DNA from 2 places in the Metabacillus dongyingensis genome. Region 2 is predicted to be linked to the other one. Evidence: riboswitches for the same ligand, from Rfam matches in the RefSeq annotation. Region 2 holds a riboswitch; the other holds the start of a gene.
What was found. Region 2 has a riboswitch for cobalamin ahead of K8L98_RS16735 (DUF4430 domain-containing protein). Riboswitches for the same ligand answer to the same signal wherever they lie in the genome.
Positions count from the first base shown of each region.

Region 1 (5,733 bases), 640 kb from region 2:
ATGCTTTAATACCAAAACTCTCTAGTTCCTCTATAGAACCAACCGCTTCTTCTTTATATGCACTTTCCCAGCCTGCATATACAAAATCAGGTTCTGCTTTTAATAAAACTTCCTGACTCGGATATTCATCAGCAAGGATAGGAACCTTTTCGTATTTTTCCTTCAGCTCCGGTAAAATTTCATCATCTAAATATGCAGTTCCTGCCATTGAATCTTCGAGTCCAAGTGCCAGCATAATTTCAGTAATATGCTGATTTAAACTTACAGCTCTTTTTGGAGCTTCTCTAAACTGAATTTTACGATCCAGATTATTAATTTCTATAACTTCATTTTCAGTTTCTTCTTGTGCTATATCGGTGTTCTCTTGTTCTCCGATCACTTCCGTTTGTTGATTGCAGCCAGAAATAAAAAGAAGCATACAAACCATTAATCCCATTCGTATTTTATCTATTTTAAATTTCATTTTTTCCTCTCCTTTTCCTATAACAATGTTTTTTCTGAAATCTAGTCATATAAAAGACTCTCCGACAAAAAAGTAATATGTGTCTTTTTTGTTAATGGATGTATATTGATATCTGCATTAACTCTGAAGATTTCCTTTAATAATTGTTTTGTCAGTACTTCTTCTGGGGAGCCGTAAGCTGCAATTTCTCCTTGGTGCATAACAAATATACGATCACAGTAATAAGCAGCTAGATTTAAATCATGTAATGCTGCAATAACAGTAATGTTTTTCAGCTTCTGAACTAAATCCATAATTTGTATTTGATGATGTACATCTAAATGATTGGTTGGTTCATCAAGTAAGAGTACCTTGGCTTCTTGTGCAAGAGCTCTTGCAATCATGACCCGTTGTTTTTCACCGCCAGATAATGAAGAAAAACTCCGCTGTTTGAATTCCTGCATTCCAACCTTTTCTAAGGCCAGGTCTATAATGTCTTCATCATGTTTTGTATCTGCTTTAAGAAAGCCTTTGTGAGGGGAACGGCCCATCAATACAATTTCTCTTACTGTGAAATCAAATGTGACAGGTGATTCCTGACTGACAATAGCGAGGTGCTGTGATAACTTACGGGAAGACATTTTATCTATATATTCACCTGAAAGAGTGATAACACCAGCATCTGGTCTTATCACACGAGACATATTTTTTAATAAAGTGGATTTACCGCTTCCGTTTGGACCAATAATACCTGCTACTTCACCAGAATGAATATTCAGATTAACTTCTTTAAGTACTTTTCGTTTTCCAATAGAAGCTGAAATATCTTTTATTGAAACATCCATGCTTAGCCCCCTCCTCCAAATGAATATGAACTCTTGCGTAAAAGCCAAATAAAAAATGGAGCACCGCAAAGAGCTGTTACGATCCCAATTGGCATTTCCTCGGGAGCAATGATAAGTCTTGCAAATAAATCAGCCATCACAAGAAATACAGACCCCATTAAAGCACTGATGGGGATATGCATTTTATGGTCAGATCCAAGGATGAGACGAACAATATGAGGAATCATTAATCCGATAAAACCAATGGCTCCACTGACAGCAACTAAAACCCCTGTTAGTAGTGCAGTAACTAAAATTAATATTTTTCGAAATACTTCTACGTTCAACCCTAAAGTAACAGCTGCCTCTTCCCCCATTAAGAGCAAATTCATATAGCGATACTGGCTCCAAATGAAAATAAAAACAATAACTGTTATTACAAAAGGTATAGGTATGTGCTTCCAGTTTGCTCCTGCCAAGCTTCCCATCATCCAAAACAACGCATCCCTTATCCCTTCTTGACGAGGTGCAGAAATGACGATGAAGCTTGTAAATGCAGATAGAATCATAGAAACTGAAATTCCAGCTAATAGGAGACGTTCAGTTGAAATTCTTCCCCCGACTTGCGACAGTAGAAAAACCAGAACAACTGAAAGAAGCGAGCCTAAAAATGCAGCAAGTGATAATGCATATTGTCCAAACATTGAAAACGCACCAAAGATAATGACTAGTGTAGCCCCAACAGATGCACCCGATGAAACTCCTAGTATATAGGGATCCGCTAACGAATTCCGAACCAAAGCTTGTATTGTTGTACCAGCGATAGTTAACCCGGCGCCTACAATTACTCCTAATATCACTCTTGGAAAACGAATGTTCCAAATGATATTCTCTTCTGCTTTAGACCATGTGACAGGAATCCATTCTTGTAAAATTGGAATTTTATAAGCTATGATTTTCCAAAATGTTGCCGGATGAATTGAAACAGGACCAACCATCACTGCAATCGTTACTACTGTGATAAGAGCAATGACTAAGAGCATAACAATGCTTATATGTTTGTAACCCCCAATGGCTTCCTGCTTATGACTATTAATAGAAATCAACTCCATTCTTCAAAAAACGCTCCTCTGATTCGAAATGCAGAAATTAAGACAAATAAAAAACGCCCACCTAAACCATGAGCGAACTTAAACTAAAACGAGAAAAAGGATACACTTAAAAGCACTCTCTCCATTCCCGCAGTAATAATAAAGGCAGATCTCCTGACTTATGCATCACCCTGCTTTAAGCACTTCCTATAAAATAAAACCATTTAACAGTGCGCGGGGAAGTTCTGGATTCACACCACATTTCCCTATTAAGTCCACCTTAGGACACCTTCACTTCTAAATAATTATTGTTTCAATCACCCTGATGTTTGTTTTCCCCCCATTTATTTTCATAGATAAGCTGTTCTAAAGGATGCCTTTTTTCCCAATTAGCTAATTCTAAAATAGGTTTCTCCGGATATTCATCCGTATAACCAATAGATAGAAGAGCGATAGGATCTATATGAAGAGGGATATCTAAAATGTCACGAATATCATTCTTTTTATAAAAACTTACCCACCCTAAGGCAAGCCCTTCAGCACAAGCTGCCAGCCACATATTTTGAATGGCACAGGCTGTTGAAAGAATATCTGTTTCAGGAATTGAATTTCTCCCTAATACATGTGAACCTCCTCTTGCTGGGTCGCAAGTTACACATATTGTGATTGGAGCTTCTTTTATACCTTCTACTTTTAAACCAAGAAATCTTGTTTCTCTTTCTCCATCATAATGAATAGCTAATGCTCGTCTTTCCTTGTCTGCTGCCCAAGCTAATTTTTCTTTTATTTTTTCAGATGAAATGATTATGAAATTCCAAGGCTGCATAAATCCAACTGAAGGTGCATGGTGAGCAGCGTTTAATATTCTATGTATAATATCTTTAGAAATAGGGACAGACAGAAAGCTTCGAATATCTCTTCTCTTGTAAATCACTTTATAAACAGATTCTTTTTCTTCTTTAGAAAACATAAAATTTCTCTCCTCTATTTTCTAAAAAGTTTTCACTATCTTACATTTTCCGGAATCCCGCAAAACTTCATTGTCAATTATTAAGTCAGTCTAATCAGTCTGATCTATGAAAATAATAGAAAGGTTTCATGTTAGGCTGATTGCTCAACTGGATAATACGTTTAGAAATTGTTTCTGCAATTTCGCCAATATTCTCAAAAGACGGATTCAATAAAACCCCTAGAACAGTGCCGCTGTGAGCGATGATAAGTCCTCCATCGTACTTTAAAGCAAAGCTTTTAAATTCACTAAAATAACGTTTTGGCAATATTTTTTGGTTTATACTGGCGCTTAGTGTCGCTGCTTGACAAACAAAAGACAAATCCTGAAATTCTATTCCTAATTTAACCAAATCATATGCCTTTGAGAAAACGGCTTGATCCTCCTTGCTATATCGTTTGGGCTGTCTGTTAAATTCAAGCGTATTAATTGTTCCTCCTAAATCCATTCCGATCAAAACGAAGGATGGTAAAGGACCTAGCGTCTCTATTAATTGTCCATGAATGTAGTCGTATGCAACCACCTCTTTATACATAACACCATCAGTAGGCTCAATCTCACTGGAAATCCGTGAGATGACCTCTTCTGACAAGGGTATGGAATAACTATCCGCAACAGCCTTCATTGCCGCAACAACATCAGCTGAACTACTGGCCAATCCTTTACCCCTCGGAATATTCGAGTTAACCTCCAAATGCCCTCCGCCTTTTAAATCAAACCATTGAAACACCTTTTTGCATGCCTCTACCGCTTTTGTATTTGAGAGTGATCCAGTAATCTCACCCATCTTGTTATGAGGAATAAAAACAGCGTTGCTCTTTAAAATTGGTATAGGCAGCGATATTAAAAATGGGCGTTCACATAAAACGCCTTGAACAAGTTCGCCAAACGTACCATTGCACCTTCCTATTCCCACCTTCATGCCAAAAACCCCTTTTTCCCATCAGCCAAACTATTAAAGGATACAAAAATACATATCTACATCGCTTAAATAGATGGGAGGTTTTGCTCTATTTTCTCCCTAACAAGAGACTGCCTTATTGTAGAATTGGGTTCAGCCTGTTGGTTCTTCCTTAAAATTGTCTCTTCTTTCTATAACCAAACCGTTTTTTCTTCAAAGGATGTTCTTGCGGAAGTCTTCATCTTCTTTAAAGCCTCTTCATCTGGATACCCAATAAATATATTCCCTATTATCTTCTTATTCTCAGGCGCACCAATGAACTGATACATCCGTTTATCATGAACAAGCCCCACGCCTCTTGTCCGCCACACAAATCCTAATCCCAGATCCTTCGCGGCCAGCCACATTGAATGAATCGCACAGCATACCGCATATTCATTATCTCGGGACGCTTCTTCATCCTCAGGAACGATGTCAGAAGTAACAACGATATGTACCGGTGTGTTCTTTAATACTTTGAGGGAACTTAGTACTAAATTCGGTTTTGTTGGAAAACGTTCTTGCAAAAACTCTTCTGCCAGCTTCTCATACCTTTTTTTAGCTTCACCTCTTATGACATAAAAACCCCACGGCTCTCTCATCCGATCGTTTGGAGCCCAAGTTGCTATTTCCAGTAATTCCTTAATCTTTTCGTCTTCTACGGCTTGATCACGATAGTCGCGTATTGCCCTGCGGCTTTTTAATTCCGTTATGATTGACACGCTGCCCCCTCCTTTTTTTTATCATTGTCTTTTAATAATTCCAGCTCTTCAAACCACTTTATTTTCTCCCTTAACTTCACCACACCACCGACAAGGATGATTGCAGGATGCTTTATTTGTGCAAGCTCCGCCTCTTTTTCAATCGTATTCAGGCTCCCTGTGACTGTTTTCTGTTTTTCAGTTGTCCCCCATTGGATAACGGCTACCGGGGTTTCCTGACTTTTTCCATTTTCGATTAACTTTTTGCAAATATAAGGCAAGTTTCCTACTCCCATGTAAAAAGCAATTGTATCAATTCCCTGAGCAAGGGCTGGCCAATTCAGATGGTCCTCTTCCTTTTCAGCGCGGCCATGACCTGTAACAATTGCAAAGGAAGAGGCATGGTCCCTGTGAGTAACCGGAATTCCAGCGTAGGCAGGCGCGGCGATGCCTGATGTAATGCCAGGCACAATTTCATATTTTATACCATTTGCAGCCAGGACCTCAGCTTCTTCCCCAACACGTCCAAATACACATGGGTCTCCTCCTTTTAAACGTGTCACCGTTTTCCCTTTCAGGGCGTACTGAACTAAAAGCTCATGAATTTGTTCTTGTATAAGTTCATGTTTTCCGGGAAGCTTTCCGCAAAAAATAAATTCCGCATCGTTTTTGGCATGATTTAATAGCTCTTTATTTACTAATCGATCATATAAAATCACGTCAGAT
Region 1 covers NZ_CP082944.1:2,747,694-2,753,426, forward strand. The annotation lists gene K8L98_RS13620 (ABC transporter substrate-binding protein) at 1-463, opposite strand, end outside; gene K8L98_RS13625 (heme ABC transporter ATP-binding protein) at 505-1,287, opposite strand; gene K8L98_RS13630 (FecCD family ABC transporter permease) at 1,290-2,378, opposite strand; cobalamin riboswitch at 2,505-2,665, opposite strand; gene bluB (5,6-dimethylbenzimidazole synthase) at 2,671-3,327, opposite strand; gene K8L98_RS13640 (GHMP family kinase ATP-binding protein) at 3,422-4,288, opposite strand; gene K8L98_RS13645 (nitroreductase family protein) at 4,459-5,028, opposite strand; gene cobA (uroporphyrinogen-III C-methyltransferase) at 5,016-5,733, opposite strand, start outside.
Region 1: another riboswitch for cobalamin. It lies ahead of K8L98_RS13630 (FecCD family ABC transporter permease); the one in region 2 lies ahead of K8L98_RS16735 (DUF4430 domain-containing protein).

Region 2 (5,733 bases):
ATACGACAAAATATATTCTGCTTGCGGCAGGTATTGCCATTGTATTAACAACGATATTCGCATTCTTTCTATCAACAAGAATCACTTATCCGCTCAGAAAAATGCGGGAAGTAACGCAGGAGCTTACACGAGGAAAATTTGATACGAAGGTGCCGATTTTAAGTCATGACGAAATTGGCGAGCTTGCCGTCGCGTTTAATCAAATGGGCAGGCAGCTGAAATTCAATATCAATGCACTCAACCAGGAAAAAGAACATTTAACCAGTATTTTAAGCAGTATGGCAGATGGAGTCATTACGCTGAATATTGACGGGACGATTCTCGTCACCAATCCCCCTGCTGAACGGTTTCTTCAGTCCTGGTACTACGAACAAAAAATGCAAATTAATGAGGGAGAGGAAATCCCTCCAGTAGCAAAAGAATTATTTCAAAGAGTTGTCAGCACAGAGAGAGAACACATAGTCGAGGTCAATCTGCAGGGCAGAAGCTGGGTGATGGTTATGAGCCCTCTCTATAACCAGTCATATGTTCGGGGTGCAGTTGCTGTTCTCAGAGATATGACAGAAGAGAGAAGGCTGGATAAGCTGCGGAAGGATTTTATTGCCAATGTAAGTCATGAGCTGAGAACGCCGATTGCCATGCTGCAGGGATACAGTGAAGCGATCGTCGATGACATTGCAAGCTCTGAAGAAGAGAAAAAGGAGATTGCACAGGTAATCTACGATGAATCGCTGCGCATGGGAAGACTTGTTAACGATTTACTGGACCTGGCAAGAATGGAAGCCGGTCACATTTCTCTGAATTTAGAACGAATCTCGATTCATGAGTTTATTGAAAAAATCAACCGAAAATTCCAGGGACTTGCAAGGGACAAAAAAATTACGTTAACCTCTTCATTTTCGATAGATGACCCTGAGTTTGTTTTAGATCCCGATAAAATTGAGCAGGTTTTGACGAATCTTATTGATAATGCGATCAGGCATACGCTTGAAGGGGGATCTGTTGAAATTCATGTTCAAACCGTTGCAGGCGGCATGAAAATAGATGTAAAAGACACAGGTACAGGTATTGTAGAAGAAGATCTGCCTTTTGTCTTTGAACGGTTTTATAAAGCAGATAAAGCAAGAACGAGAGGCCGTTCGGGCACGGGACTTGGCCTCGCGATTGCAAAAAACATCGTAGATGCCCATTCCGGCACGATCAATGTACACAGCAAGGTAAATGAAGGTACAGCATTCAGCTTCTATTTGCCTCGAAAAAGCGATCTTTCTGATAGAACGTGACGAAAATTCTTGTTTCATAAGGAACGCCTTATAAAATTACTGTTGAAGACCTGAGTCATTTTATGTAAAATAAGACTGAATTAAAAATCGTATATTTTGAGATATAGGTGCTTTACGCTTAATAGGGAATCGGGTGCAATGCCTGAACTGTCCCCGCAACTGTATTTGCCGACGAAACTTTGGTTAAACCACTATATAATCAGATGGCTCTCTTGCTGTTTATTATATGGGAAGGTTCAAGTGGAGAATGAAGCAAAAGTCAGTAGACCTGCCGGAATCTCTTACATTGTTTGTATTCTTCGGGGGTTGAGCATAGAAACGGCAGGATTTATGTTTCATTGCATACAATCTGTTTCTTATTATGCCGTTTATTAAGCCCATCTGCAGATGGGCTTTTTGTTTTGTGGTTTCATGTTTCACCAAATAGTTACATACAGATGAAGGAGAGATTAGTTGTGAATAAATTTTTAAGCTTACTGTCTGTTTTATTTTTAGCGCTGCTTGCAGCTTGCGGAAATACAGCAGAGGAGCCGAAGAAGGAAGCTCAGGGATCAGAGCAGGCCGCTGAAAATGGAGAAAAAGCAGAAGAGACAAAAGCTGTTGTTACACTGACTAAAAACGAAATGGCAGAGAAAGTTGATTCAAAAGAAGTATCTTTTGAAGAAGGGCAGACTCTGATGGATGCAATGAAAGCGAATTTTGAAGTGGAAGAAGCTGGAGGGTTCATCAGCGGAATTGATGGAATGATGGCAAGCGATAAGGATAAAACCTACTGGCACTTAATCGTAAATGGAGAAGATGCGATGACTGGTGCTAATGAAATCGAGCTGAAAGATGGAGATAAAGTAGAGTTCGATTTAAGAAAATATGAGTAATCCTGGATCACGTTATGACAACTAGAAGAATCAGTCTGCTTTCCCTGCTGATTGCTTTATCAGTTGTAGGGCGAATGGCCTTTCAATTTGTTCCGAACGTCCAGCCAATGACAGCGATTATTCTGATTACTTCAATCCTAATTGGTCCTGTAAATGGCATGATTGTAGCCGTATTAGGCTGCTTCTTGAGCAATTTGCTGCTCGGAATGGGAACATGGACAATCTGGCAAATGCTCGCATGGGGTACACTCGCGTTATTATCAGGTTTTTTAGGCAAATTTGTGAAATCAAATCGTCTGATCATCTTTACACCCATTTCTGTATTGTCGGGTTATCTTTTCGGGTTTGTTGTATCACTGAATATGTTTGTATTAACTGACCATGGCTTAGCTTATTACCTTGCAGGCTTGCCTTTTGATACAGCACATGCAATCGGAAATGGAATTTTCTTTCTTCTGCTTTATCCTGTTATGCGAAAAACGTTTGAGTATTACTTGAATAAGAAGGATTATGGCATAACAATGCAATAAGAAAAATGGTAAAATAAAAGAGCGATTAGATTCGCTCTTTTTATTTTAAACCCTAAAGGAGCTGCTTAAAATTGAATCTGTATACGAGAACTGGCGACAAAGGGAAAACAAGTATAATTGGCGGCCGTGTCGACAAAGATGACTTAAGAGTCGAGGCATACGGCACAATTGATGAAGTAAATTCATTTGTCGGACTTGCCATGACGTGGCTTCATGAAGAAAAACTGATTGACTTGTATCATGAATTTGAAAAGATCCAGCATGAACTGTTTGATTGCGGCAGTGATCTTGCGGTTATACATGGCAAACAGAAGCATCCCTATAAAACAACAGCTGAAATGATTGCATTTTTAGAAGAAAGAATCGATCATTATTCTGCTGAAGCTCCTCCGCTGCAGCGATTTATCCTTCCCGGAGGCACACAAGCAGCATCCGCGATACATATTGCAAGAACAGTAGCCAGAAGAGCTGAACGCTGCATCGTTTCCCTGCAGAAGCAGACGGAGATTAATGAACACGTATTAACATATATGAATAGATTGTCAGATTACTTCTTTGCTGCTGCAAGAGTCGCGAATGCGAGGCTTGGCTCTAAAGATGTAGAATACGAAAGAAGCGCAATCGTATTTACGAAGCCTAAACAATCATAAAATAGCTGGAAATAAAGGAAGGGAGCACCTTCCTTTTTATACGTTCAGGAATTTATAAAAGTCAAAAGGCTGTGGATTATATAATAAAGATATCTGCGTTCGGAGCCGGCGCCGATGCCTAGATGCGTGTCAGAACGAATCCGCCAAAAAAGTCACAAACGGACTTTTCTTGCGGATTCTTATCTGTCATGCTTGAGCTAAACGGGCGCTTGAACTTTTCTTGAACAGATATATAGTGAATAATATGTAACTTTTTATAAAACAAAATCGACTAATGGTGTGATCGGAGGTACATTCATGGAAGAGGCCTTTCAGAGGATCTATGAAAAATATCATGGAGATATTTTTCAATTTTTATTTTATATGGTAAAAAATCGTGAGCAGGCTGAAGACCTCGTTCAGGAAGTATATATCCGCATTTTAAAATCCTATGACAGCTTTGAAGGCAGAAGCAGTGAAAAAACGTGGATTTTTTCTATAGCAAGGCATGTTGCCATTGACTTTTTCAGAAAGCAAAAAACATTGAAGCAAAGAATTCTTGAAACATTTGACTGGGACCGGCAGCAAATAAAGGATGTTCAGCCATTGCCTGAGGAAATTGCCGCTCAAAATGAAGAATTGCAGGGAATTTACCGTTCTCTTGACAGCTGTACAGTAGATCAGCGCTCTGTCATCATTCTCCGTTATCTTCAAGGGCTGTCCATTGCTGAGACTGCGGCTGCACTTGGCTTTACTGAGAGTAAGGTGAAGACCACACAGCACAGAGCATTAAAAGCATTAAAAAAACATTTGGCAGACCATAATGTGAGGGAGGAGGGGATTTTAAAGGGATGAACAAATCAAATTGGAATGAAGAACAAATTGCAAAAGCCATAAAAAAGCTTCCGGTGATTGAAGATAAACGGACTTCTGCCGAAATTTATGCCCGATTGCCGAAAAATGAATATAAACACAGAAAGCCCTGGGTGACACCTGCTTTCGCAAGCATCGCCGCACTTTTAATTCTCTTATTGATATCGCCATACTTCCTTAATCAGCTCGGAGTAAATGAAAGCAAATCAGATTCAAGCATGGACAAAGCAAGTTATGAACAAGCAGAGCAATCCATCCAGGACTCAAGTTTAAAGAGTGAATCTAACCTTTACGTTCAGTCTGAAAAAACCACATTTGTTGCCCGTCCCGAAGACCAGGTTTCAATTGTCACTCTTGCATATCCTGATCAGCAAGTTCAAAACATGATTCCAGTCAGCGTTAAAATGGAGAAGAGTGAAGATTATCTGAATTTATTTCAATCGGCTCTTTCAGCATTTGATCCAGCACAGCTCGGCTTGAGTTCTTCTTCTTTAACGGGAACTAACCTTGATTATGCGGAAGGGACGACTTCTAAGCTTTTAATCGACGTGAACGAAAATTCTTTTGCTCAGTCCTCTTCAGAAACAGACAACAAACTTTTTACTGAAGGCATTGAAGAGTCTTTCCGCTGGCAGGGCGTGGAAGAAGCAGAGTACTATAAAAACGGAGAGAAAGGAATAGAGCTTGGTGCATATGGCTTCCAGGAAGGGATGAAACTGGACAAATTCAAAAGAAAAGCTTATTTCCTATATCAGGAGAGCATAGAAGCGCCTAAACTCCTTGCACCTTCCCTTCTCCCATTCGAAAAGCTGTCTGAGGCATTGTCCGCAATGAAAGGCAATGGAACGCTCGGGCTTAAGCCTGTCATCGAAAAAACAGTGGTCATTAAAGAGATTGAAGAAAAAAATCATAACGTAACAATTGAGTTTACAGATGAATCAACAATTGATGATAATGAATCAGATACTCTGATGCTTGAAGCCATTCTCATGACAGCTAAAGAGTTTGGATATGAGAATGTGAAGTTTGAAGGAATAAATGTAGACAGAGTCGGAGATATGAATGTTACAGAAGCAGTGCCTGTGCCATTTTCTCCAAATCCTGTAGAATTAAATGAATAAAGAGATGTGAAGACCGCAGCAGGAATGCTGCGGTTTTTTCTTTTGGATTGGAAGATGCCGAGCCTGTTAACTTCACCATTTTGCTGAAAAAGCAGATCCTTTTCGCAAATAATCCGATATATCCCGCAGAAAAATCATATTTCGCACTAAAAAAAGGGCCAAACAAGTTTCATGTATGTTTGCCTCAATAGAGAAAAAAGTAAACAAGCAGTTTCATAAAAAAATCTCATTTCAAAAAGTAGATAAAGTTATAGAAAATATACAGGATTAATCCTGCTTGACGCACTTATCAAAACAAGGATGGTCTTTGTAAAGGCAATCTTCATGTATGAAATGGAAATCCCTGCATAATACTAGTATTGGTCATTTTTTGACAAACAAGTATCTAGGGGGAAGTTATGTTAGATTTGTTAAGAAGATTA
Region 2 covers NZ_CP082944.1:3,390,429-3,396,161, reverse strand. The annotation lists gene K8L98_RS16740 (ATP-binding protein) at 1-1,283, shown strand, start outside; cobalamin riboswitch at 1,372-1,573, shown strand; gene K8L98_RS16735 (DUF4430 domain-containing protein) at 1,739-2,158, shown strand; gene K8L98_RS16730 (ECF transporter S component) at 2,173-2,688, shown strand; gene K8L98_RS16725 (cob(I)yrinic acid a,c-diamide adenosyltransferase) at 2,760-3,338, shown strand; gene sigX (RNA polymerase sigma factor SigX) at 3,636-4,172, shown strand; gene K8L98_RS16715 (hypothetical protein) at 4,169-5,311, shown strand; gene K8L98_RS16710 (M23 family metallopeptidase) at 5,710-5,733, shown strand, end outside.